3 regions of the Buttiauxella cochleicola genome follow, and region 2 is predicted to be linked to each of the others. Evidence: predicted binding sites of a transcription regulator. Region 2 holds the regulator's gene; each other region holds the start of a gene.
What was found. Region 2 encodes CRP, which controls carbon source genes, mostly activating them, when cyclic AMP is high. Its sites were predicted from a motif close to ATGTGANNNNNNTCACAT; they were not measured.
Positions count from the first base shown of each region.

Region 1: the regulator CRP is predicted to act here: its motif matches at 4,558-4,575, upstream of focA (formate transporter FocA).
Region 3: the regulator CRP is predicted to act here: its motif matches at 3,986-4,003, upstream of LVQ79_RS05150 (enolase C-terminal domain-like protein).

Region 1 covers NZ_JAJSOU010000007.1:70,347-77,525, reverse strand. Annotated here, with positions in the region: gene LVQ79_RS11325 (MFS transporter) at 1-318, shown strand, start outside; gene pflA (pyruvate formate lyase 1-activating protein) at 365-1,105, opposite strand; gene pflB (formate C-acetyltransferase) at 1,306-3,588, opposite strand; gene focA (formate transporter FocA) at 3,642-4,499, opposite strand; gene ycaO (30S ribosomal protein S12 methylthiotransferase accessory factor YcaO) at 4,905-6,662, opposite strand; gene LVQ79_RS11300 (DUF421 domain-containing protein) at 6,801-7,179, shown strand, end outside.
Region 2 covers NZ_JAJSOU010000002.1:42,309-49,487, forward strand. Annotated here, with positions in the region: gene LVQ79_RS02490 (hydrolase) at 1-41, shown strand, start outside; gene LVQ79_RS02495 (YheU family protein) at 43-261, shown strand; gene LVQ79_RS02500 (phosphoribulokinase) at 375-1,256, shown strand; gene LVQ79_RS02505 (OsmC family protein) at 1,276-1,680, opposite strand; gene crp (cAMP-activated global transcriptional regulator CRP) at 1,996-2,628, shown strand; gene LVQ79_RS02515 (YccS/YhfK family putative transporter) at 2,819-4,903, shown strand; gene argD (bifunctional acetylornithine/succinyldiaminopimelate transaminase) at 4,907-6,127, opposite strand; gene pabA (aminodeoxychorismate synthase component 2) at 6,225-6,788, opposite strand; gene LVQ79_RS02530 (putative adenosine monophosphate-protein transferase Fic) at 6,822-7,179, opposite strand, start outside.
Region 3 covers NZ_JAJSOU010000003.1:158,381-165,559, forward strand. Annotated here, with positions in the region: gene norR (nitric oxide reductase transcriptional regulator NorR) at 1-216, shown strand, start outside; gene pdeB (cyclic di-3',5'-guanosine monophosphate phosphodiesterase PdeB) at 222-1,793, opposite strand; gene LVQ79_RS05145 (GntR family transcriptional regulator) at 1,939-2,661, shown strand; gene LVQ79_RS05150 (enolase C-terminal domain-like protein) at 2,649-3,848, opposite strand; gene LVQ79_RS05155 (PTS transporter subunit EIIC) at 4,153-5,523, shown strand; gene LVQ79_RS05160 (methionine ABC transporter permease) at 5,575-6,246, opposite strand; gene LVQ79_RS05165 (methionine ABC transporter ATP-binding protein) at 6,231-7,022, opposite strand; gene LVQ79_RS05170 (MetQ/NlpA family ABC transporter substrate-binding protein) at 7,019-7,179, opposite strand, start outside.

The sequences.
Region 1 (7,179 bases), on a different contig from region 2:
GGTTGCATGGCGATGCTGACTAATGCCGCGATGGGGCCGACATTGTTTGTGCTTGGCGCGGCTGGTTTTACGCTTTATCCAGTGGCAATGGCCTGGGCCTGCGAGAAAGTCGAACACCATCAGCTGGTGGCAATGAATCAGGCGCTGTTGCTCAGTTATACGGTAGGCAGCTTGCTTGGCCCAACGTTTACCTCAATGCTGATGCAAAGTTTCTCAGACAATTTGCTGTTCGTTATGATAGCCGGCGTCGCGTTTGTCTACTTACTAATGCTGTTACGCAAAGCAGGGCCGCAAACTACTCCGATTGCCCATGCCTGATACAAAAATGGCCCTCATCGAGGGCCATTTTGCTAGTGCTGCAAGATTAGTACATCACTTTGTGACCGTACTGTTCCAGAATACCTTTAACGCGTTCCATAGTTTCTTTCTTCGGTGGATGCACGCCATCAAGCTTGTATTCTTCGCCCATCGCCACCCATTTATGTTTGCCCAGTTCGTGATATGGCAGCAGCTCAATCTTCTCGACGTTGCCCATATCGCGCGTGAACTCGCCAAGGCGATGTGCAGAGTCATCATCATCAGACCAGCCCGGTACAACAACGTAACGAATCCAGACATTAACGTTTTTATCGGACAAGTAACGCGCAAATTCCAGCGTACGATGGTTTGAGACGCCAACCAGATTCTGGTGAATTTCGTCGTTCATCTGTTTCAAATCCAGCATCACCAGATCGGTCACTTCGAGTAATTCATCAATCACCGGGTCGTAGCGACGGACAAAACCGTTGGTATCGAGACAGGTATGAATGCCTTCTTTACGACAGGCGCGGAACCAGTCACGTACAAATTCGGCCTGCAGAATGGCTTCGCCACCAGACGCTGTGACGCCGCCACCAGAAGCGTTCATAAAGTGGCGATAGGTCACCACTTCTTTCATCAGTTCTTCAACGGTAATCTCTTTGCCGCCGTGCGTATCCCAGGTATCACGGTTGTGGCAATACAGGCAGCGCATCAGGCAGCCCTGGAAGAAGGTGATAAAACGAATACCGGGACCATCCACGGTACCGCAGGATTCAAAGGAATGAATTCGGCCAATTACTGACATTGCGGTGTTCTCTCCAGTATTGGTCCATGCCCTAAAGCAAGAACCAGGTTGAGCGCGGTCTAAGTCTTGATTGCCGCGTCGAATCGATTTTGCGAGATAACTTAAACGTAGCAGTTATCTTGCAAAACCGGTTCTGACATAAGAAAAGGCCCCACCGAGGTGGAGCCTTGTATTGTACGCCTTTTCAGACAAACCGTGAATTACATGGTTTGAGTGAAGGTACGAGTAATAACGTCCTGCTGCTGTTCTTTAGTCAGGGAGTTAAAACGTACAGCGTAACCAGATACACGAATGGTCAGCTGAGGATATTTCTCAGGGTGTTCCATCGCATCCAGCAGCATTTCACGGTTCATTACGTTCACGTTCAGGTGTTGACCACCTTCGATGGACGCTTCGTGGTGGAAGTAACCATCCATCAGACCCGCGAGGTTAGTTTTACGAACTTCGTCGTCTTTACCCAGTGCGTTAGGAACGATAGAGAAGGTGTAAGAGATACCATCTTTAGCGTATGCAAACGGCAGTTTAGCAACGGAAGTCAGAGAGGCAACAGCACCTTTCTGGTCACGACCGTGCATTGGGTTAGCACCTGGACCGAATGGAGCGCCAGCGCGACGACCGTCTGGGGTGTTACCGGTTTTCTTACCATAAACCACGTTAGAGGTGATGGTCAGAACAGACTGAGTCGGGATAGCGTTACGGTAAGTAGTCAGTTTCTGAATTTTCTTCATGAAACGTTCTACCAGGTCAACAGCGATATCATCTACGCGAGAATCGTTGTTACCGAACATTGGGTATTCGCCTTCGATTTCGAAGTCTACAGCCAGGCCGTCTTCGTCACGAACAGGTTTAACTTTCGCGTATTTGATTGCAGACAGGGAGTCAGCTGCAACAGACAGACCCGCGATACCACAAGCCATGGTGCGAACAACGTCACGGTCATGCAGAGCCATCAGAGACGCTTCGTAGCTGTACTTATCATGCATGTAGTGAATGATGTTCAGCGCGGTGACGTACTGTTTAGCCAACCAGTCCATGAAGTGATCAAGACGGTCAAGAACGTTATCGTAGTCCAGAACGTCAGCCATGATTGGCGCTTCTTTAGGACCGATCTGAATTTTCAGTTTTTCATCAACGCCGCCGTTGATTGCATACAGCATGGTTTTCGCCAGGTTAGCACGAGCACCGAAGAACTGCATTTGCTTACCAACAATCATTGGGCTTACGCAGCATGCGATTGCGTAGTCATCGTTGTTGAAGTCAGGACGCATCAGATCGTCATTCTCGTATTGCAGAGAAGAGGTATCGATGGAAACCTTAGCTGCGAACTTCTTGAAGTTCAGTGGCAGTTTTTCAGACCACAGAATAGTGATGTTCGGCTCCGGAGACGGCCCCATGGTGTACAGGGTGTTCAGGAAACGGAAGCTAGATTTGGTAACCAGAGTACGGCCATCTACACCCATACCGGCGATAGATTCGGTCGCCCAGATTGGGTCACCAGAGAACAGCTCATCATACTCAGGGGTACGCAGGAAGCGAACCATACGCAGTTTCATGACCAGGTGGTCAATCATTTCCTGTGCTTCAAGCTCAGTAATTTTGCCTGCTTTCAGGTCACGTTCGATGAATGCATCCAGGAAGGTGGATACACGACCGAAGGACATTGCAGCGCCGTTCTGAGATTTAACCGCAGCCAGGTAGCCGAAGTAAGTCCACTGAATAGCTTCTTGAGCATTTTTAGCAGGACCAGAGATATCGCAGCCATATTTAGCAGCCATTTCTTTGATCTGACCCAGAGCACGGTGCTGCTCGGAGATTTCTTCACGCAGACGGATAGTTGCTTCCAGATCTTCGCCGTTTTCCAGTTTGGTCTGCAGAGAGTTGAACTGAGCAAATTTGTCTTTCATCAGGAAGTCGATACCGTACAGCGCTACGCGACGGTAGTCACCAATGATACGACCACGACCGTAAGCATCCGGCAGACCGGTGATTACGCCTGATTTACGGCAGTTCAGGATGTCTTTGGTATAAACGTCAAACACACCCTGGTTGTGGGTTTTGCGGTATTCGGTGAAGATCTTTTTCAGCATTGGGTCAAGTTCACGACCGTATACTTTGCAAGAACCTTCAACCATTTTGATGCCACCAAACGGAATAATTGCACGTTTCAGTGGAGCATCAGTCTGCAAGCCAACGATAGTTTCGAGGGACTTGTTGATGTAACCAGCATCATGAGAGGTGATGGTGGAAGCGAGATCAGTGTCGAAGTCAACAGGCGCGTGAGTGCGGTTTTCCTGTTTAACGCCTTCCATAACGTTGTCCCACAGAGCGGTAGTTGCGTCTGTAGCACCTGCCAGGAAGGACTCGTCACCCTCGTAAGGGGTGTAGTTTTTCTGAATAAAGTCACGCACGTTGACTTCATTCTGCCAGTCGCCTTTAGCAAAACCTTCCCAAGCGGTGGCTAACTTTTCATTAAGTTCGGACATTTAACACCTACCTTCTAATGTGGATTTCTTATTCCCTGAACAATGGTTAGCACTTAGTGCTTATCGCCACCGCGCAGATAAATTACCCAGTACGTCAACCCAACCAGTACACCGCCACCAATGATGTTCCCGATGGTTACTGGGATCAGGTTATCAGTGATGAAATTCAGTACGGTCAAGTGTGTGAAATTGTCCGGAGACGACCCAACTGCGGTCCAGAATTCCGGGCTTGCAAAGTTGCGTACTACGATACCCAAAGGGATCATGAACATGTTTGCGATACTGTGCTCAAAACCGCAAGCAACAAACATGGCGACCGGAAGGATCATAGCAAACATCTTGTCCATCAAACTGCGACCCGAGTAGCTCATCCAGACAGCCAGACAGACCATCAAGTTAGCTAAAATACCGAGGCAAACAGCTTCAATAAAGGTGTGATGCATTTTGTGGTCTGCGGTTTGAAGCACATTCAGACCCCACGCACCGTTAGCCGTCATATACATGCCTGACAACCAAATCAACACCACGAATAGCAATGCACCAACCAAGTTTCCGACGTAGACGTTAATCCAGTTCTTGGCTAGCTGACCCCAGGTGATTCGCCCGCTGGCTTTCGCAACAACGATTAACACCGTAGAGGTGAAAAGGTCGGCACCGCAGATGACACAAAGGATAAGCCCTAAGGAGAAGCAAGTTCCACCAATCAGTTTTGCAATCCCAAATGGAATGGTTGCAGTACCTGTAGTAGCAGTGATGTAAAAGACAAAGGCAATCGAGATGAACATGCCCGCAGTGATCGCTAAATAAAACGTAGTCAGCGGGTGTTTTGTTGCTTTATAGACGCCAGCATCTTCGGCGACTTTCGCCATAGCGGCTGGGAGCAATAGATCAAAAGGGTTGTCAGCTTTCACACTAACTCTCTCTTATTTAATTCGGCGACGAGATACTAACAAAGCATTATAGAGTAAAAATTGATATGGATCATATCTCGCCAAGCTTATAGGCCTGATAAAAGCAGGTGTTTACCTGTTTTTCAGTGTAAGGTATTGATACTAATTATAAAAATAAAGTTTAAATTTTATAACGTAATTTGATATTTGCCCTCTAAGCTTTGTTGAGTGGTTAATTAGAATGGAGTATTTTAATAATTTGACAACAATATTTGCAGCATAATTTAATAATATTTCACCAATATTTAACCGTTGAGTTACATATGAAATTATTATGCTGACAATAAAAACACGGGGCAATAAAAATCGCCCCGTAATATAGCGTAAACATTAAGGTTTACGTAGCTTGAGTTTTAGTTTTTGACTTTATTTCCAAAATGCCGCTTTTGCGCGTTGCAATTTTTCATACGCGCTTAACAACGCTTGGTGCGCAGGGAAGGCTTTTAAATCGCTATCTACAGCTTGCAGGCCATAGAATGCAGCTTCGCCACTCAGGGCGGCGCTTGCAGCTTCAACCGTTTCGGCGCCGTACATGCGTACGAAGGCATTCAGGTATTGCAGCGGTTGGCGATCTTCTTCCATTGCTAAAAGCAGTAACGTTTGCAGGCAACGGTAGTAGTTCGCACGCTCAGCGCTGAAAATAGAGGCGTTGAACTCCATCGTCCATTCAGTCCAGATAAGCGCCTGCTCGGTATCGCCACCCGCCAGTGCCAGCATGGCCTTCAGCTCACCAATACGCAGCGTGTACCAGCCGTTGTCTTTACCGGTCGCCAGGCCCAGCAGTTCACGCACACGAGTGAAATCATCATGGCCTTCTTCATCTAACTGCGAGATGAGATTGAGATAATCCTGTTTTTCCCACTCGCTGCCCGGCAGTGCCAGAATAGTGTCGCGCAGGTGATAGCCCATATTATTGTTTGCGAGTAACAGGTCTTCAGCCGGGTAAATATCAGACATGCCTGGCACGATGATGCGGCAAGCGTAAACATCCAGATGCTGGTAGTCAGCGATGTAGACTTCCTGGTCTTCAGCATCAAAAATTGCCATCAACGTGGCAAACTCTTCTTCTGTTGTGCCGGAGAAGCTCCAGTCAACAAATGGATAGTCAGCATCTTGCTTAAACATATCCCAGGAGATCAGACCGCTGGAATCAATGAAGTGAGTTTCCAGATTTGCATGTTCGGCCACCTCTTCGTCGTCAAAGGTTGGTGGGGTGAATACATCGAGGTCTTTCAGACCACGGCCCTGCAGCAGTTCTGTTACGGTACGTTCCAGCGCAACGCCAAAATCTGGGTGAGCACCAAACGAGGCAAAGCAGGTGCCATTTGCCGGGTTGAATAACACAACACAGATAACTGGGTATTTGCCGCCTAATGAACCGTCATACGCGAAGATTGGGAAACCTTCAGCTTCAAGTGTTGCAATAGACTCAACCACGCCCGGATAACGTGCCAGCACTTCCTGCGGGATTTCTGGCAAGCTGATGCTTTCGGCAATAATGCGGTTTTTAATATGGCGTTCGAAGACTTCAGATAGTGCTTGTACGCGAGCTTCGTTTGCGGTGTTCCCTGCGGACATCCCATTTGAAACATACAGGTTGCCGATGATGTTCATCGGAATATACACAGTTTCTTGATCGGACTGGCGGGTGAATGGCAGTGCACAGATACCGCGCTCTTCATTACCCGATTGCAGGTCAATAAGCATACCTGCGGTGACTTCGTTTTCAGGGTCGTAAAACGCGCGCAGACGAGAGTCCAGGATGCCTTCCGGCAATTGCTCATCTTCTGGGATTGGGAACCACTTCTCGTTTGGATAATGCACAAACGGGCCATTGGCGATGGTTTTGCCCAACCAGAAATCAGCAAAGAAATAGTTAGTCGACAGACGTTCGAAATATTCACCCAGCGCTGAAGCTAAAGCAGCTTTTTTAGTTGCGCCTTTACCATTGGTAAAGCAAAGCGCGCTGTCTTTATCACGGATGTGCACTGACCAGACGTTCGGTACTGGGTTTAACCAGGAGGCTTCTTCTATATTAAAGCCAAGATCGGCGAGTTTGGTCTGAAAGCGAGCGATGGAGTCTTCCAGAGCGGCATCTTTGCCAGGAATAAAGGTTTGAGTCATGAGGTTTCACTTTTGTCGTACGCAAAGCGCGCAATGATACGGGTTTTAGCAGACTGACGCCATCGTCAGCAGCACGCAGGCGGCCTTAGCATAACAGGCTATGCTTACTGTCAGTAACCTACTGTTATGGCGGTATAAATGAAGACTTTTGATCTCCAACGGATGGCTCTTGACGAAGTCCCTCTCGATTTTCTGTGGGAAGTGGCTTTTCGTAGTCTCTACACCTTTATATTAGTGTTCCTGTTTTTGAAGATAACCGGACGGCGTGGCGTACGGCAGATGTCGCTTTTTGAAGTGCTAATTATACTGACGCTTGGATCGGCGGCAGGGGATGTGGCGTTTTATCATGATGTCCCGATGCTACCTGTGTTTGTCGTATTCATTACTCTGGCCTGTTTGTATCGTCTGGTCATGTGGTTGATGAGCCACAGTGAAAAACTGGAAAACCTTCTGGAAGGGAAACCGGCTGTCATTATCGAAGATGGTGAGTTTGCGTGGGAGAAAATGAACGCCCAGA
Region 2 (7,179 bases):
AACGTATCCCACAGTGGCTGAATAAATTCCTGGACCAGTAATATGATGATTCCCTGGCAAGATCTTCCTCCCGAAACGCTTGATAATCTGATTGAATCCTTTGTATTACGCGAAGGCACCGATTATGGTGAACAAGAGCGTTCACTGGAGCAGAAAGTGGCCGATGTTAAGCGCCAGCTGCAAAGTGGTGAGGCTGTGCTGGTATGGTCGGAACTCCATGAAACGGTAAATATTATGGCTCGCGGGCAGTTTCGCGGCTAAGCGTTTAACTTCTATACTGCATAATAAAACCACCCTCACCCAGCTATCTCCCTGAGAGTGAGGGCCAGCCCTTACTTACACACACTTGCGATCACCCATGGAGTTGTTGCCTTATGTCAGCCAAACATCCGGTTATTGCCGTAACAGGTTCCAGCGGCGCGGGAACGACAACCACCAGCCTTGCCTTCCGTAAAATCTTCCAGCAACTCAATTTACGTGCAGCGGAAGTCGAAGGTGACAGTTTCCATCGTTTCACTCGTCCTGAAATGGATATGGCTATTCGTAAAGCACGCGACCTGGGGCGCCATATCAGCTATTTCGGCCCAGAAGCCAATGACTTTGGTTTGCTTGAACAGACGTTCATTGAATACGGTAGAACCGGGCAAGGTAAGTCACGCAAGTATCTACATACTTACGATGAAGCCGTACCCTGGAACCAAATCCCCGGAACCTTTACGCCATGGCAGCCATTGCCAGAACCCACTGATGTTTTGTTTTATGAAGGTTTGCACGGCGGTGTAGTCACGCCACAGCACGATGTGGCTAAAGCCGTCGATTTGCTGGTTGGTGTGGTACCGATTGTGAACCTGGAGTGGATACAAAAGTTAGTGCGAGATACCAGTGAGCGCGGGCATTCCCGAGAAGCGGTAATGGACTCTGTGGTTCGTTCTATGGACGACTATATCAATTACATCACACCGCAATTCTCCCGCACCCACATCAACTTCCAGCGCGTCCCAACTGTTGATACCTCTAACCCATTTGCAGCTCGCGGCATCCCGTCTCTGGATGAAAGTTTTGTGGTGATTCATTTTCGCGGGCTGGATGACATCGATTTCCCGTATTTGCTCGCCATGCTACAAGGCTCATTTATTTCGCATATCAATACATTGGTGGTGCCGGGCGGCAAGATGGGGCTGGCGATGGAATTGATTATGACACCGCTGGTTAAGCGTCTGGCAGAAGGTCGGAATATCAATAATCAGGGCGGTTGAACCCGCCCGTTTTCACTCTTTAGCCTTCAATCACTTCATAGCTATGTGTAACGTTTACCGCTTTTTCAAGCATCAGTGCAACAGAGCAGTACTTCTCAGCAGAGAGGTCTACTGCACGGGAAACTGCAGCATCTTTTAGCTCTTTGCCTGTCACGATGAAATGCAGATTGATATGCGTAAACAAACGCGGAGCCTCTTCACGGCGCTCAGAGGTTAGTTTCACTTCACAATCGGTCACGGTGTAGCGGCCTTTTTGCAAAATAGAAACTACGTCAATTGCACTGCAACCGCCAACGGACATCAGCACCATTTCCATTGGGCTTGGTGCTTTATCACCTGAATTGCCATCCATAAGGATCTGGTGCCCTGAAGCGGACTCGCCCAGGAAGGTAAACCCTTCAACCCATTTCACTCGTGCCTGCATGCTACTCACTCCTGTAGAAAAATTACCTTTCAGAGTACGCAGATTCAGCAAATCTGGCAACGGAAGGCGACATGCGTCAAGCTGAAACGAGACAACAGGAGACACTTGTCAAAAGCTATGCTAAAACAATCCAGATGCTACATCGATACATTGACGTTATGCATGTATGCAGAGGACATCACTAATTACAGGCAGCAAGAATGACTTGCATGCCATCTCCCCAAGGTGGGGAATATTCTAATTACTTGCAACGCCAGACAGGATGTTTAGCGTCCTGTCGTTGGTAGCCAGTTATAAAACAGAGGATAACCGCGCATGGTGCTTGGCAAACCGCAAACAGACCCGACTCTCGAATGGTTCTTGTCCCATTGCCACATTCATAAGTATCCATCGAAGAGCACACTCATTCACCAAGGTGAGAAGGCAGAGACGTTGTATTACATCGTCAAGGGCTCTGTGGCTGTTCTGATTAAAGATGAAGAGGGCAAGGAAATGATCCTCTCCTATCTAAATCAGGGCGATTTCATTGGTGAGTTAGGGCTGTTCGAAGAAGGTCAGGAACGTAGTGCCTGGGTTCGTGCTAAAAGTGCCTGTGAAGTGGCTGAAATTTCTTATAAAAAATTCCGCCAGCTGATCCAGGTCAATCCAGACATTCTGATGCGCCTGTCTTCACAGATGGCTAACCGTCTGCAAGTCACTTCAGAGAAAGTAGGCAACCTGGCATTCCTGGACGTTACCGGTCGCATCGCGCAGACGCTGCTGAACCTGGCTAAACAACCTGATGCAATGACTCACCCAGACGGTATGCAGATTAAAATTACCCGTCAGGAAATCGGTCAGATCGTGGGTTGCTCTCGCGAAACTGTTGGTCGTATCTTGAAAATGCTGGAAGATCAAAATCTGATCTCCGCTCACGGTAAAACGATCGTCGTATACGGCACTCGTTAATCTCCGTCTAAAAAATGGCGTGTTGCTTCATAACACGCCTTTTTTGTCTCTAAAAAACTAAATCCGAAACCCGATTAATTGAAGTTGCAGCAAGGCAGCAAGTGAGTTCATCCCGATGAGCTTACTCAAGTAAGTGATTCGGGTGAATGAACGCAGCTAACGCCGCTGCAGCTTTAAGTAAGAAGGGTTTATGTGGCGAAGACTGATCTACCATCCCGAAGTTAACTACGCACTGCGGCAGACGCTGGTGCTGTGCCTTCCGGTGGCAGTAGGTTTGCTCGTCGGCGATCTCCAGTCTGGTCTGCTTTTCTCTTTAGTCCCTGCCTGTTGCAACATTGCCGGTCTTGATACTCCGCACAAACGTTTCTTCAAACGCCTGATCGTCGGTGGCTGTCTGTTTGCTGCCAGCAGTTTGATCATGCAGCTTTTGCTGCTTTACACCACTGTGCCACTGCCCGTCATTCTTGTTGTGATGGCGCTCTTGCTGGGTGTCACGGCAGAAATCAGTTCCCTGCACGCTCGTCTGCTTCCCGCATCACTCATTGCTGCCATATTTACGCTCAGCATGGCCGGGAATATGCCGATCTGGAAACCGATGCTGCTGTATGTCTCCGGTACGATTTGGTACGGCGTATTTAACTGGTTTTGGTTCTGGATGTGGCGCGAGCAGCCACTGCGGGAATCATTGAGTCTGCTCTATCGGCAGTTGGCAGATTACTGTGAAGCAAAATACGGCATGCTGACTCAACATACCGATCCGGAAAAAGCGCTCCCACCGCTGCTGGCTCGTCAGCAAAAAGCGGTGGATCTCATTACCCAGTGCTACCAACAGCTTCATATGCTGGCGGCAAACCAGCAAAACGGCTACAAGCGTTTGCTGCGTGCATTCCAGGTAGCATTGGATTTGCAAGAGCACATCTCGGTAAGCCTTCACCAACCAGCTGAAGTTCAGAAGCTCGTCGAGCAAAGCCATGCAGAAGCAGTTATTCGCTGGAATGCACAGACCATCGCGGCGCGGTTACGTGTACTGGCTGACGACATTCTTTACCATCGTTATCCACAGCGTTTTACGATGGAAAAACAGATCGATGCCCTTGAGAAAATCGCCCGTCAAAATCCAGATAACCCGGTTGGGCAATTTTGCCATTACCACTTCAGCCGTGTCGCTCGCGTGCTACGCACCCAACGCCCACTGTATGTCCGTGATTTAATGGAAGACCGGCAACGCCGTTTACCGTTGTGGGCGGCATTGAAAAGTTATTTATCATTGAAGTCAGCGGCGCTTCGCAACGCAGCAAGATTGGGTGTGATGCTCACGATAGCCAGTCTGCTGGGTGCATTTTTACATCTGCCCAAGCCCTACTGGATTTTAATGACGGTAATGTTCGTGACGCAAAACGGCTACGGTGCCACACGAGTTCGTATTCTCCACCGTTCGGCTGGCACCATTGCAGGCCTTGCCATCGCAGGTATTGCGCTTCACTTCCACTTCCCGCAAAGCATTGCTCTGGGCGCGATGCTGGTCATTACGTTGGTGAGCTATCTGTTTATTCGCAAAAGCTACGGCTGGGCGACGATAGGCTTTACGGTGACCGCCGTTTATACCCTGCAATTGATAACATTAAGTGCCGAGCAGTACATCGTCCCTCGCCTGATAGATACCTTGCTAGGCTGCTTGATAGCCTTTGGCGGCATGGTGTGGCTGTGGCCACAATGGCAGAGTGGCTTGTTACGCCAGAATGCCCACGATGCGCTGGAAAGAGATCAAAATGCAATTCGCCTGATTCTAAGTAATGACCCCGAACCAACGCCGCTCGCTTATGAACGTATGAAGGTTAACCAGGCACATAACGCCCTGTTTAACTCCCTGAACCAGGCGATGCAGGAACCTGGGTTTAACTCGCATTATCTGGCGGATATGAAATTGTGGGTGACGCACAGTCAGTTTATCGTCGAGCACATCAATGCGATGACGACTCTCGCCCGCGAGCATAATATGCTGACGCCGGATCTCGCCCAGCGTTATCTGCAGTCGTGCGAAATCGCGCTACAACGATGCCAACAGCGGCTTCAGTATGATGGGCCGGGGGAAACCAATGACGCGAATATTCTCGACCCGCTGGAAGGGCTTCCAAACGGGCCATTAAGTACGATGGAACAACATTTACAGCGGATACTGGGCCATCTGAGCACCATGCATACCATATCTTCGGTTGCCTGGCGTCAACGGCCACATCATGGCATCTGGCTAAGCCGCCTACGACGGCCAGGCTAAGTATTACGCTTTAATCACCTTCGCAACTGCTTTAGCGAAACGCTTCATACCTTCTTCAATATCGGTATCTTCAACAATCAACGCAGGTGCGAAACGCATTACGTCAGGCCCGGCATTCAGCACCATCACACCCTCTTCCGCTGCCGCGTAAAGGAACTCACGTGCGCGGCCTTTGTATTGCGGTTTGAGCTCAGCACCGATCAATAACCCCATCCCACGGATATCGCTAAACAGATCAAACTGCTCATCGATCTGTTGTAAATGGCTGACGAACTGTTGCCGCTTCGCCGTCACACCACTGAGCACTTCAGGTGTGTTGATGATATCAAACGCCGCGCCCGCGACCGCGCAGGCCAGAGGGTTACCGCCGTAAGTTGAACCGTGTGTACCGACATGAAACGCCGATGCAATTTCCTGAGTCGTCAGCATCACGCTGACCGGGAAGCCACCGCCGAGTGCTTTTGCGCTGGTCAAAATATCTGGCGTCACGCCGTAGTGCATATAGGCAAACAGCTCACCGATACGCCCCATGCCACACTGCACTTCATCAAATACCAACAAAGCTTTGTGCTCATCACACAGTTCGCGCAAGCCTTGCAAGAACTCTGGTGTTGCCGCCGTAACGCCGCCCTCACCCTGAATCGGCTCAACCACGACCGCGCAGGTATGGTCGTCCATCACGGCTTTTACCGCGTGCAAATCATTAAATGGCACATGAATGATGTCAGCTGGTTTCGGGCCAAAACCATCGGAATACTTAGGTTGCCCACCAACTGAAACAGTAAACAGAGAGCGACCATGGAAGGCGTTATGGAAAGCGATAATCTTGGTTTTATACGGGCTATGGCGCGTGGAAGCGTAGTAGCGGGCCAGTTTAAAGGCTGTTTCATTCGCTTCGGTGCCGGAATTCATAAACAGCACGCGTTCAGCAAAAGTGGCGTCAATCAGCTTGCGGCCAAGGCGTAGAGCGGGTTCATTGGTGAAAACGTTGCTGGTATGCCATAACGTTTCGCCCTGAGTTTTTAGCGCTTCAACTAAAGCTGGATGGCAGTGACCTAGCGCAGTAACAGCAATCCCACCTGCGAAATCCACATATTCTTTCCCTTGTTGATCCCATACGCGGCTACCTTTACCTTTTACCGGGATAAACTCTGCCGGTGCATAAATCGGCAAAATAACTTCATCGAAAGTTGCGCGGGTAATTGCTGATTGTTCAGTTGCCATTTATTGCCCATCCCCTTTTTACGCGTGAAAGCTTCATGAGAAAATGAAAATATAATCATGAAATATGCATAAAAAATCATTAACTGGCAATAAAAAATCAACGTTTAAGGAAATTGGCTAACAGCTGGTGTCCCTGCTCGCTGAGAATGCTTTCTGGGTGAAACTGCACACCTTCCAGGTCAAGTTCGCGATGGCGAATGCCCATAATTTCCTGCTTATCCGTCCAGGCGGTCACTTCAAAACAGTCGGGTAAGGTGGCGGGGTCGATCACTAAGGAGTGATAACGCGTTACGGTTAAAGGGTTGTTCAGGCTGTGGAAAACACCGTGATTGCTATGCGAGATAACCGAGGTTTTACCGTGCATCACTTTTTGCGCGCGAACAATAGTCGCGCCGAATGCCTGCGCAATCGCCTGGTGTCCAAGGCAAACGCCGAGAATCGGCAACTGCCCGGCGAAATGCGTAATCGCCGCAAGAGAAATTCCTGCTTCGGTGGGCGTGCAAGGGCCAGGAGAGATGACCAGTTTTTCTGGTGCCAGGGCAGTGATATCAGAAAGAGTCAGCTCATCGTTACGTTTCACCACCACTTCTGCGCCTAATTCACAAAAGTATTGATAAAGGTTCCAGGTAAATGAGTCGTAATTGTCGATAAGCAGTAGCATCGCGGCTCCAGGGTAAATAAGAACCGCGCTATTCTATTCGCTTTCGCGCGCTTCACTCACGACTTTAGTGAAAATCTCGATGAGCAGTGTCAAATCACCCAACGCCCCGGTTTGATTCGCCGTTGCCCATGCTTCAGGCGATACGTCTTTCCAATCGAGGATGTAACCGGCATGAATCGCTAACTGCTCGAAGAACACACGCTGCGCCCGACCACTGCCAACAAAGAACGGATGAAGGACGTTAATTTCACAATAGTAATGTGACAGGCGCAGAACGAACTCAGTTCTGGAAAGTCCGACGAGATAATGCTCGTCCTCCATTTCTTGCATCAGATCGTTGCCTTCATTTTCGATGTACTCGAAATGACAGAACTGTATCTCCCCTTTGGAA
Region 3 (7,179 bases), on a different contig from region 2:
TTTCAACTAACAGATACTGAAGCGAAACCTGCTAGTACAGCTGTTGCCCGCGTGGCTGAGGTCGATAACTTGCGGACGGCGACTGATGATTTCCAGCGGCGGATTATTATCAGCACGCTGGAGGCTAATGTGGGGAATTGGGCTGCGAGTGCCCGGCAGTTGCAGTTAGATGTTGCTAATTTACACCGCCTGGCGAAACGTCTCGGTGTGAAGTAGTTTTTTCAGGGGATTTTTGATTTCCTGGCACAAGAGCTTGCTACCCACTCGATAAATTCATTTTTAGGCAGGGCTTTACTGAAGAACCAGCCCTGTCCGTACTGCACACCCTGTTTGCGTAGCCATGCCGCCTGGCTAGGGGTTTCAATGCCTTCGGCCACCATCAAAATCCCCAGAGCCTTTGCCATTTCAATAATATGCGGAGTGACATTTTTATATTCGAGGGCATCGACGAATGATTTATCTATTTTAAGGGTATCAACATCGAGATCTTGTAAATAACTCAGGCTGGAATAACCGGTTCCAAAATCATCAATATAGATGGCATGCCCGGCCTTTCGATATTTCGCGATAATCGGTGCCGTAATTTTCGGATCAGAAAATCCACGTTCAGTAATCTCAAATGCTATTTGTTTTGGATTAACTGAATAACGTGCCAGGTACGGACGAGTAATATCAAGAATATGCAGGCTACGGGCATCCTGAACACCCATGTTCACAGAAATATGATAGTGAGGGTGCTTGCTTAACCAGTCGCCCAACTCGAGGAAAATGCGCTTAATGACCAGCTCTGTTAATTGTGTTACCAACCCGGTTTGCTCCGCCAGTGGGATAAACACATCCGGGTTTAACATTGAGCCATCTTGTTGCTGCCAACGAATTAAGGCTTCCGCGCCGACAATTTCGCCGCTTTGAAGATGAACAATAGGTTGATAAACCACGCTAAATTCATTGTTTTTGATAGCATCCATCAGCCTGTTACGAGGCGATAACAACCGACGCAAAATACGAATTAAGAGTCCACCTGCAACGAGGCTTATAATTAAGCCTACTGGTAGCCAGATAAACAATTGCTTATACCAGGCGGTCGTCATGGGTTCCATTGACGCCCAGGCAATCATAGCCAGGCCAAGATTATTATCCCGGCGAATCACATAGAAATTGTCGTTGCTCTGAAATTCGTCCGTACCTTTTTCCAGCGCTTCGTGCCATGTCTCAGAAATATATCGACTGTTGCTGGCAATAAGCTGATTATTATGTAGCCCAATCATCGCAATATTTAGCGTGTGATTACCAAAGGGGAGAACATCAATAAATGACATTGGGTCAATTAATGCAAGGTGAGGTTTCTTGCCGATATATACCATCTTGCGTTGAAAATCGGGTATCGGTGGAGTGGTATACCAGGCGTTAAAACCATGAATACCCTGACGGTCTGGTTTACCTAATGTAGCACTATGAGTAATGGACTCCAGTGAAGTACACAAAATATGCTCATCTTCCTGGAACATCACTTCTTGCACGTAGCGATATTCAAGAGCGACACGATGCATGGCTTCCGCGTGTGCTTGCGAACATGTATTGTCATTAAAGCGGTTAATATCATTAATCGCAGAAACAGCTTGGTCGATCACCTTGTCAGTGCGAAGCAAAGCGTGATCGGCAAACTCTACTAATTCATCGTGAAATGCGTGTTCGGCATTACGATGAGCAAGATAAATGCTTAACAGAATGGGTAGCAAAACTGCCAAAATAAGTACACCGCTTACCAGGCTGATGAGCTTTCGGGATGTCATTCTTTTAGACCCAGTTAAGAAGTTAGTTTTTATAATGGTTTTTCATAGACGAGAACAGTGTATCTCACATGAATAGGCGATGTTATGTTTTCCTCTGCCTATGCGGTGGGATAACCTGTGAAAGTGAGTGACTGGTGAGCAATAAATGAAGAAAAAAGAGTTTGTTATTCAGGATCTGTTGAGCAAAATTTATCAGCACAACGATAACCAAAGGCGAAAATTACCGCCTGAGCGCCAATTAGCATTGGAATATGATGTCTCGCGTTTCACGATTCGTAAAGCGCTGGAAAAGCTGGTCAGCATTGGGGTCATTGAGATTATTCAGGGCTCCGGGATTTGGATTAATCCGCAGGCCAGAAATAACCCATTGGTCTATAACTCCATCACCGAAAAGCATTTCGACCAGATAGCCTTTCGCATGGTTAATCTGCATAAGAAATTACCCAATCGCGAAGAGCAGCAAGTATTTGGTCTGGGTAAAGAGGACTACATTTGGCAATTTTGCCGCCTGCGTTATGTTGAAAATCAAAAGATACAAATTGAAATTTCGCGCATGCCAGTACAGGACTTTCCCGATCTGAATCAGCAGGTCATCGAGCGCTCGATTCAACAATATGTGCTGAGTAAAGGGTTGTGGATTTCGCACCTGTTAACCAGTTATCAGGCGGTAGCAGTCAGTAAAGAGCAGGCGGTATTGCTGGAGTGTAAAAAAGGTATCCCGGCGATGCACATCATCAACCGGGGAATTCTTGAAGGAGGACGGGTTTTTGAAATCAGCGATATCATTGATATCAATTATTCCTGTACCTACGTTACCCCCTATAACCACGATAATTTGGCCTGGCGGCAGGGCATTCAGGGAGTGTGAATGGCTCCGTTAGGTAAGCGGCTTTGCGTCCACTCATGTGGGCGATACTCCACCGGGAAGGTTTCCGCTCTTTGTTGGTCGAAACCTACGCCAATACCCGGTTTTTCAAGCGGATAAATATAGCCCTTCTCCGCAACCGGGCTACCTGGAAAGACCGATTCGGTATTTGGCATATTGGGAATAAATTCCTGAATCGCTGCATTGTGCAGATGGATATTTAAATGGGTATTTACCGCTACGCCAATTGGCGTCATATCCGATGGGCCATGCCATGCCAGGCGTACACCGAATGCCTGACATAGAATAGCGAGCTTCAATGCAGGGGTGATTCCACCGATTTGCGAAACGTGGCAGCGGATAAAATCGATGCGGCGATTAACAATCAAATCATGCCATTCGGCAGGGTTATTAAATAGCTCCCCTAAAGCAAGTGGAACCGAAGAATGCGCGCGAACCTGTTCAAGCCAGGCGCTTTGTTGCGGCGGTAGAATGTCTTCGATAAACCATGGCTGGTATGGCTCGAGAGCTTTTGCCAGTTGCACCGCTTGTTGTGGGAACAGACGCTCATGTACATCGTGAAGTATATGGAACTGGTTGCCGTACTTTTCGCGCAGAGCCTTAAACATTGCCACAGTATTGGCCATGTATTCGTCCTGATCGTAGTAGGCGCCCTGAGTAGGTGTCTTTGTGGCATGCAACCCCTGAGGTGTTCCGCCATAAAACCCTAACTGACAGCGAATGTAGCGATAACCTTGTGCCAAAAGTTTGTCGACTTCCAGATACAAGCCTTCAAGCGTTTCACTGGCGGCGTGGCTATATGCCGCGATAGCGTCTTTCGATTTACCGCCCAGAAGTTGGTATAGCGGCATTCCTGCCAGCTGGCCTTTGATATCCCAAAGTGCCATATCGACACCTGCGATAGCGTTATTGATAACCGGTCCGTTGCGCCAGTAAGCGTTGACCATCATCAGCTGCCACAGATCTTCAATGTTATTGGCATCGCGCCCTATTAGCAGTGGTTTGAGATATTCATCGACCATCACTTTTACCGCCAGGGGGCGTTGCTGGAAGGTCGCACATCCATGACCTATTACACCCTTATTGGTGGTGACACGCACCGTAATCAGGTTGTGACGGTCAGGGCGGGTAATAAAACATTCAATATTTTCAATAATGGTTGGTTGCACGAGATTACTCCACAGACCTTGTCAATCGCGGTCATTTACTCATCAATTAAAGGCTTCTGTTATTTACTATCACCTTATTTTTATATGTGGGTAAACCATTATTTTTGCTTATTTTTATTGGTCCGTAAAATAGTTGAATGTGACCTAAATACCATACCAATTTGTTAGTTTGATGTGTTTGATGCCCTTTGTTAGGCGTAATTGTGATGTTGCTCAAAGTTTATTGGTTTGTTTTGGTTCTTTCGATTCTCTACCATCTCAGGCATTCAACACATAATAATTAGTAATTCTTTGGGAGCGACAGATGGGGACTCGTGATGCAATTAATAATATTATTCACCTTGTAGGTGGTGCGGATAATATTAACAAAGCCTGGCACTGTATGACGCGCTTGCGCTTCTCTCTGATTGATGAGAATAAAATTGATCAGTCCGAAATTAAAAAAATCCCCGGTGTATTAGGGGCGCAGATTCAGAGTGACCAATTCCAGATTATTATTGGCCCGCAGGTGAACAGTTGGTACGAACAGCTGAGCAGCGCGCTGGATACATCTGGTGAGCAAATTGCCCCCGCGACTCACAAGAAAGCCCGTAAAAGCCTGGTGTCGATGTTTATGGATACCGTATCGGGCGTGTTTGGGCCGATTGTTCCCGCTATCGCTGGCGCCGGGATGATCAAAGGTCTGTTAGCAGGCTTGATTGCACTTAAATTCGTTTCGGCAAAAAGCGATACGGTAATTGTCATCGATTTAATTGCCAGCGGCGTGTTCTATTTTTTACCGTTTTTCCTCGCTATCTCTGCGGCACGTATCTTTAAAACTAATGAATACCTGGCCGCAGCGGTGGCGGCCTGTCTGATGTATCCATCGCTTATCGAAGCAGCAAAGTTACTGGCAAGCCATGCGCCGAATGCTGTCGATACGTTCTATTTTCTGAACGTGGTACCGGTTTCGGTATTTAACTACGCCTCAAGCGTGATCCCGGTGATTTTCTCGGTTCTGGCCCTGAGCTACATCCATCGATGGGTGGACCGGTTTATGCCAGATGTATTGAAAACGGTATTTACTCCGACGCTCACTTTGTTCCTCGCCGCGTTAGTTGCGCTGGTGGTGATTGGGCCATTGGGGATCTATTTGGGTAAAGCGTTGGCGTGGTTTATTGAAGGGCTGTTTGGTGTATCCGCAAGTTTTGCAGGATTGGTAGTGGGAGCCATTCGCCCGGTAGCGATTTTGACCGGAATGCACCATGCGATGACACCAATCGCACTGCAAAACTTTACCGACCGCGGCTACGACATGCTGATGCCAATGATGTTTATGGCTAATATGGCGATTGCCGGATCAACGTTTGCCATCTGGAAGCAAAGTAAATCTCGCGAAGAAAGATCGGTGGTTCTGCCCGCGGCTATTTCCGCATTACTGGGTATTACCGAACCTGCGCTGTTTGGTGTTCTGACGCGCTACAAGAAAGCGTTTATCGCCGCCACGGTTGCCAGCTCCATCGCCTCGGCATTTATTGCCTTCTTTGGTGTGCGTTTGTATGGCTATATTTTATCGAGTATTTTCAGCCTGCCGGCTTACATCGGGCCATACTTTATCTTTGCTTTGATGGGGGTGGCGCTGGCATTGGGATTGTCATTTACGCTGACTACTTTGCTAGTGCGCGAGAAAGCCTGAAAAACTGGCGGATGACGCTTGCGCTTATCCGCCCTAAGAAAGATTGCGAAATTAACGTCGGTGCGCCAGGCGGCGCACCAGACGGTCTCCAATACTTTGTACTAATTGCACCATCACCACCAGAATGACAACGGTGCCCACCATGACCTGGTCATTAAATCGCTGATAACCGTAGCGAATTGCAAGATCTCCCAGGCCGCCACCGCCAATCACACCAGCCATCGACGAAAAGCCGATTAGCATTACGATGGTAAGGGTGATCCCTGCCAGCAGAGCAGGCAGCGCTTCGGGCAGCAGTACTTTGCTGATGATATGCCAGACATTTCCTCCCATGGATAAAATGGCCTCAATGCGACCTTTATCGACCTCATCTAACGCGTTTTCTACTACCCGCGCAAAGAAGGGGAAGGCGCCAATTGTTATCGGAACCACTGCGGCTGTGCTGCCTAACGTGGTGCCGATAATTATGCGGGTAAAGGGGATCAGCGCAATTAATAGCACAATAAACGGCAGTGAACGACCGATATTCACGACACTACCAATGACCTGATTGAATAGCGGAGCGGGCAATACTCCATCACGGCGAGTGAGGAATAACAGCACCCCCAATGGCAATCCAATCAGCACGGTAAAGAGTGCTGCGAGGCTGACCATGTACAGCGTATCCAGTGAGCCATCTAACAGTAATGGCCATAAATCATCCCAGTCTAGGCGACTTCGCATAATAGACTCCTTGTCACGCCGATACGGCGTAAGAATGCTTGTTCGGCCGCATCTCCAGGGAGTAACGCCTGGCGCAGACGGGAGCTGGGGATGAGCAGTAATTCAGACAACGAGCCGCTTTCTATAAGCCTGCCGTTTTCCAGCAATGCTGCGTGGTCGCAAATAGCTTTCACGACTTCAAGTTGATGGGTTATCAGCACAATGGTGACCCCCAGTTTATGGTTAATATTTTTTAGTAGTGCCAGCACGGACGCGGTAGTTTCACTATCTAATGCGCTGGTTGCTTCATCACACAGCAGAACATCAGGATGAGCAGCCAGCGCGCGAGCAATCCCCACACGCTGTTTTTGCCCACCGGAAAGCTGAGAAGGAAAAGCCTGTGCTTTATCGCTAAGGCCGACTAACTCGAGTAGCTCAGTGATGCGTTTTTGCCGCTCTTCACGGGGAAGTCCCGCAATTTCTAACGGTACGGCGATGTTGTCCGCCACATTTCGCGCATGAATCAGGTTGAAGTGTTGGAATACCATTCCGGTGCGTTGGCGGTGTACCCGCAACTCGCGATTATTAAGAGTGGTGATATCGACACCTTGCATCAGAATGCGGCCCGAAGTGGGCCGCTCCAACAAATTAAGGCAGCGAATCAAGGTGCTTTTTCCAGCGCCGCTGCGCCCGAGAATGCCGTAGATTGCGCCGTCTGGCACAGTCAGTGAGACATCATCCAGTGCCGGTTGGCCTCCTCCGGCATACACTTTGCTCAGCCGCTCAAGGGTTATCATGACTGTGGCGTAGCAACCGGGATCACTGAGCCATTAAATTGCTTGCGAATAAAATCAGCAACCTGCGGTGATTGCAGATCTTTCGCCAGCTCCTTGATGCGTGGATCGTTTGCCAGATTTGGGTTGGTGACCAGAATATTGGCATACGGGTTATGAG